2 linked regions of the Desulfosediminicola ganghwensis genome follow. The protein of the gene in region 2 binds, or shares a complex with, the protein of the main gene of each other region. Links are inferred from orthologs where the notes say so. Each region holds a gene or a part of one and is shown on either strand. Other genes may lie near its edges.

Region 1 (2,748 bases), 1.7 Mb from region 2 along the record:
ATGTTATGTTCTTTGGCGAGCGCTTTCAAAGATCGAGAAATCTCACTGATTTCCTGGGTTCGGTTTTCTGTGGAATCCCTGCCTCGCATCAGCTGAAGATAATCTACGACTATGAGGCCAATGTCATATTGCGCAGCAAGTCGGCGAACTTTAGCACGCATTTCAAGAACCGAAATAGCTGGTTGATCATCAATATACAGTGGTGCTTCCGAGAGCATACCCACTGCACGTGTGAGCTTTGGCCAATCTTCATCATGAAGTTTACCGGTTCGCATTCTCTGGGAATCAACTCGGCCTACGGAACTCAGCAAACGCATTACCAACTGTTCCTTGGACATCTCGAGACTGAATACAGCAACACCAATTTTTTCTTCAATCGCAGCGCTCTGAGCAATATTCATTGCAAAAGAAGTCTTACCCATAGAAGGGCGGGCCGCCAGGATAATGAGGTCGGAGGGTTGAAGGCCGGCGGTCATTTTGTCGAGCGTGGGGTAGCCAGTTGGAACACCGGTAATAAGCTCCTTGCGCTTGAAAAGTTGTTCGATTGCGGCAAAGGCATCGGGAACAATCTGCTTAACAGGAGTAAATTTCTGGCCGCTCTTGGAACCGGCAATTTCAAAAATCGCCTGCTCCGCCTGGTCAACAAGAAGATCTATCTCTCCCTGCTCCTCATAGCAGCGGGAGGCAATATCGGTGTTGACTTCAATCAAACGCCTGAGGATGGATTTCTGGCGAACGATTTTGGCGTAGGTGGCAATGTTGGCTGTGACGGGAACGATAGAGGTAAGCGTTGCCAGGTAGGCGGCACCTCCAACCTGTTCTAACTGATTGCGGTCATTGAGCAGGTTGCTGATGGTCAACAGATCCTGTGGCTCATTGGCCTCAAAAAGGTCAATCATCGCCTCGTAAATGATCCTGTGTGCTTCCCGATAAAAGTCATCGGATTTGAGAATTTCGAGGACGGTACCAAAGGATTTGTCCTTGAGCAGGATCGATCCAAGAACGGATTGCTCAGCCTCAAGATTCTGAGGCGGCACTCTCTTCGAAATAGAGGATTGTTGCGGTGGAGGCGCGAATTCATTCATAGTCATGTGGCCATTAAAAGATGTTAAATTTTAACAGCTTAAAAGAAAAACACACCATGCAGGCCAAGCCTGTATGGTGTGTTTCGTCATAGCTGTACACAGCCGGACACTCTATTGCATTGCGGCCGGCGGTACACGGTATGTTCTGCTGAAACTGTTCGAGCAGTCACCCGGCGTATCGGCAGGATTATGCTTCGCTGGATGCGCGCACAACCTTAACGGTAACCTCGGTTACCAGCTGAAAGCCAACCTTGACCGTGACAGAGTTTTCGCCAAGAGTTTTGATCGGATCGGGAAGTACGATCTGTTTCTTGTCGATGACAACACCCATTTCTGCAAGTTTAGCGCAGATATCGGCATTGGTTACTGAACCGAAGAGACGCTCGTCTTCACCGGCAAGCTGCTCGATTACGATCTCGCGACCAGCAATCTTCTTGGCGAGAGCCTCTGCTACCTTACGCTCCTCAGCCAGACGTGCTGCTATTTCCGCCTTGTTCTGCTCGAGAACTTCGAGGTTCTCTTTGGTGGCGAGAACCGCTTTGCCCTGGGGCAGGAGGTAGTTGCGGCCGTAACCGGGCTTGACGGTAACGACATCACCCTCTTGACCAATCGAGCTGATGGTTTCCTTTAAGATGAGTTCCATTTTTAACTCCTTGTAGTGTGTATGTAAAATCAGTTCTGATTATGCTGTGAACAGATTTTATTCGTCTTGTGAATCCTCTTTGGACTCTGTATCAGGGACGTTCAGTTTACGGAGATTCAGCCAGGTATCGGCAACGCCAACCATGAGCAGCACTATCGTCCCAAGGGACTGTAATACTATCATCACGTAGATAAATGATCGTAACAGGATCGGTACATTCCACTTGTTCATGTAAAAAACACATACTGCAAAGCCTTGCATGCAGTACAGCACGCTGAGCAATATCAAGATATTGACAGCGACCCCTTTAATGATACCCAGGGGTAAGAACGCCATGAACGCGCTGAGTATACCGAGCCAGATCAATTTATCCGGCAATTGCCAAAATCTATAACGGGGCCAAACCTGCCGACCGGTATATTTATGTACCAGTCTGTTGCCGAGCACCATGGTAAACCAGGTGGAAAACATAGCAAAGCTGAGGAAGATAGCAGGTAAAATGATCGGTATGATCACCTTCATCTGCTCCAATGTCGCCTCAAGCATTATAGCTGTGTCTGCGCCAACTTGCTCGTTTTGGCTATATTCTTTTACAACGCTGTCTATCCCCGAACTCAGGGTAGTCTGAATTGCGATGTAAGGAGAATTGCCCGTTACCGCTCCTACCCCTGCGATTAAAAGTCCCCAGCATGCCCCTAGAGTAGCAGCGCACTTGAGACCTGACATCGCGGGAGAATCTCCTCGTAGCGCAGATTTCGCCAGAACATAGCCGGCAGGAATCAGCGCAAGAGAAAACAGCAGAACGTCAAAGGGTTGCGTAAACAGTCCTACCAGGACTCCAAGTCCCGCTCCTGCCAAGATATATCGACCACCAATGAAGGTGCCGTATTTGATCAGGAAAACGAAAACCAGAATCGGCAGGAAAAGTTGCACCCAACCAAACAGAGACCACTCTAGCCCGGGCAAGATAACAGCAACAAAAATAAGTGCTATGTTGCCGAAAATACGCTTAATATCCGG
Region 2 (3,425 bases):
ATTGTAAATCCCTATGATCGATCCAAACTTGAAGAAACGCATCACCGGCCAAAGCCGTATCTTATTTAGATACGGCTTCTGCCTGAATTACCTCGCCGCCAGCAGCTTCAATAAGCTCCTTAGCTTTACCACTGATCTTCTCGACCTGGACTTTAACCGGCTTGGTTATAGCACCATTGGCGAGAATCTTAACGAGTTTGCCTGGTTTAACCATTCCAGCCTCAGCGAGAGCAGCACTGGTGATTACATCAGCACCCTCGAAAGCTTCCAGCTGGTCCAGAGAAACAAGTGCGTATTCTTTTTTGAAGATGTTGGTAAAACCACGCTTCGGCAGACGACGCTGCAGAGGCATCTGACCACCTTCGAAACCTGGTTTGATACCGGAACCTGATCTGGACTTGAATCCTTTGTGACCACGACCAGCTGTCTTGCCGTGTCCGGATCCTGGGCCTCTTCCAAGGCGCTTCCTCTGTTTGGTTGCACCTTTCTGAGGAGACAGATTGCTTAAATCCAACATGTTATACCTCCTCGATCTTTACCAGGTGATGCACCTTGGCGAGCATTCCTCGCAGCTCAGGTGTATCTTTTCTGGTAATAGTCTTATTCATTTTGGTAAGCCCAAGCCCGGTCAAAGTAGCGCGCACCTTTTGGGTGCTGCCGATTCCACTTTTGACCAGAGTGAATGTAATTGTCTCGGCCATTTGACTACCTTCTATTTGGAAATTTGAAAAAGCTCCAGGCGCATAAAATAGAATCTGTGCACCTTAAGCTTAAAAATTACGCTGTGATTTCTTCCACAGTTTTACCGCGCAGTTCAGCAATCTTCTGAGCACTACGCAAGCTGCGGAGTCCATCGAGAGTTGCTTTAACCATGTTGTGCGGATTGTGAGAACCAAGGCACTTAGTCAGGATGTTTGAAACACCTGCAGCCTCAAGTACCGCACGAACAGGACCACCGGCAATAAGTCCGGTACCTGCAGATGCCGGCTTGAGCAGAACACTGCCCGCACCGTACTGGCCGATAATCTCATGTGGAATGGAAACATCGGTCAGAGGAACTTGCTGCATATCGCGACGGGCTTTCTCTACACCTTTACGGATCGCCTCAGGAACCTGGTTTGCTTTGCCAAGACCGTAGCCGACTTTTCCTTTACCATCTCCTACAACTACAATGGCACTGAAAGAGAAGCGTCTACCGCCTTTAACGACCTTAGCAACCCTGTTGATAAATACTATCTTTTCGATCAGTTCCTCAGTATTCTCAGCTTTGGAACGTTTGAAATCAGACAAGGGACACCCCCATTATTTTGTATGACATTAAAATTTCAGACCGCCTTCACGGGCCCCTTCTGAAAGCGACTTAACCCGCCCGTGGTAGATGTAACCACCGCGATCGAAGATAACATCTTCAATGCCGGCTGCCTTTGCCCGCTCAGCGATTTTCATTCCAACAGCTTTTGCAGCTCCAGTTTTACTGGCATCCTCACCAACAGCGAATTCTTTATCGATGGTGGACATTGCTGCAAGAGTACGACCTGCTACGTCATCAATAATCTGAGCGTAAATGTGCTTGTTGCTTTTAAATACTCTAAGACGTGGCCGCTCGCTTGTACCTGTGATCTTTTTTCGAATTCTACGGACACGCTTCGCTCTCGCGACTGTCCTGGGATTCGTCTTAGCCATAGTTCTATTCCGTTATAAATTTTACCTGCAACGTAAAACGTTACGAGAAATTATTTAGCACCAGCTTTACCGACTTTACGTACGATATGTTCATCTTCGTAGCGAATACCTTTGCCCTTGTATGGCTCAGGTTTTCTGATCTGACGAATCTTGGCGGCGGTAAGGCCGAGGAGATTTTTATCAATAGATTCAAGTGTAATCTTGTTGGCGCCTTCAACGGTTGCCTGCACTTCTTTGGGAAGTGTAAAGTCAACTGGGTTGGAGAATCCTACATTCAAGGTGAGATTGGAACCGGCAACATTTGCCTTGTAACCAACACCTTCGATAATCAAAGTTTTTTTGAAACCTTCGACAACACCAATGATCATGTTGTTTACGAGGCTACGGAACAGACCGCGGAACGCATTTGTTTTTCTGCTTTCGTCACGACCATTTACAATAATTTGATTGTCCTCGAGCTTAATTTCAACTTCAGGACGCGCTTCAAGTTCCAGACTTCCTTTATTCCCGGTAACTGTGATTTGCTGACCCATGATGTCAACTTTCACTCCAGCGGGCACAGGAATTGGTTGCTTACCAATACGAGACATAATTACCTCCTTATTTGCGAAATTACCAAATCTCGCAAATGATCTCCCCGCCAGTGTTCAGGGCCCTTGCTTGTTTATCAGTGATGATGCCTTTCGAAGTAGAAACAATTGCCACACCAAGTCCGGAAAGGACTGTGGGAATTGCGCTTGCTTTGGCATACTTTCGGAGACCAGGCTTACTTACACGTTTAATGCCCCTGATCACAGCTTCACCATCCGGGCCATATTTCAAGGTAAGAGTAAGCGTTCCTTGAACTCCTTTGTCGGAAACTTGATAGTCGTTGATAAAGCCTTCATCTTTCAGAACCTTGGCGATATTCACCTTTACGTTCGATTTAGGCATGTCAACGGTATCAAATTTTACCATTACTGCGTTTCGGATCCTGGTCAGCATATCTGCCAGGGGATCGCTCATTGACATAGCGAACACTCCTTATTCTGTTTAAGTAATCTACTAATCAAACAAAGTTGGTTTTGCTGGTTTACCAACTCGATTTGGTAACACCAGTGATTTCACCACTGGACGCCAGCTTACGGAAACAAATTCTGCAGATACCGAACTTTCTGATGAAAGCTCTAGGACGTCCGCAGATTGGACATCTGTTGTACTTCCGCACACCAAACTTTGGTTTACTTTGTGCCTTAGCAATTATGGATTTCTTAGCCAAAACGACCTCCAGATTTTCTCTTTAGTTATCCTCAGTACAAAAATACCGATTCTATTTTTTGAAGGGCATTCCCATCTTCTTCAGAAGGAAACAAGCTTCTTCGTCAGTATTTGCAGAGGTTACGATTGTGATGTTCAAGCCTTTGATCTTGTCGATCTTATCGTAATCAATCTCTGGGAAGATGATCTGCTCCTTAACACCCATGGAGAAGTTTCCTCTACCATCGAACGTCTTTGGAGAAAGTCCACGGAAGTCACGTACACGTGGCAAGGCGATGTTGACCAGCTTGGAGAAGAAATCTAACATCTTCTCACCACGAAGGGTAACCCTACAACCAATCGGCATTCCCTCACGAAGCTTGAATGTCGCAATGGACTTCTTAGCCTTGGTTACAACTGCACGCTGACCAGCAATTTTGGTCAACTCATCAGCCGCACCCTCAACGATTTTCGGGTTCTGTACAGCTTCACCCAATCCCATATTG

The links. The genes of interacting proteins can lie anywhere in the genome.
Region 1: rplR (region 2) and rplI share a complex: the UniProt entries of both Bacillus subtilis proteins name them as parts of the 50S ribosomal subunit. The link is inferred for Desulfosediminicola ganghwensis from one-to-one orthologs.

What each region holds. Positions count from the first base shown.
Region 1 is NZ_CP050699.1:3,378,071-3,380,818, forward strand. It holds rplI (50S ribosomal protein L9), read right to left. Parts: upstream 1,729-2,748; coding sequence 1,273-1,728; downstream 1-1,272. Other genes in the region: dnaB (replicative DNA helicase), read right to left, coding at 1-1,085; FCL45_RS14325 (DUF2232 domain-containing protein), read right to left, coding at 1,786-2,748. UniProt on the Bacillus subtilis protein: Binds to the 23S rRNA.
Region 2 is NZ_CP050699.1:5,059,048-5,062,472, forward strand. Bases 1-2,859 are described here. They hold rplR (50S ribosomal protein L18), read right to left. Parts: upstream 1,684-2,859; coding sequence 1,318-1,683; downstream 1-1,317. Other genes in these bases: secY (preprotein translocase subunit SecY), read right to left, coding at 1-2; rplO (50S ribosomal protein L15), read right to left, coding at 62-514; rpmD (50S ribosomal protein L30), read right to left, coding at 519-701; rpsE (30S ribosomal protein S5), read right to left, coding at 778-1,290; rplF (50S ribosomal protein L6), read right to left, coding at 1,734-2,273. Also shown: more of FCL45_RS21835, read right to left, coding at 2,860-2,941; rplE (50S ribosomal protein L5), read right to left, coding at 2,993-3,425. UniProt on the Bacillus subtilis protein: This is one of the proteins that bind and probably mediate the attachment of the 5S RNA into the large ribosomal subunit, where it forms part of the central protuberance.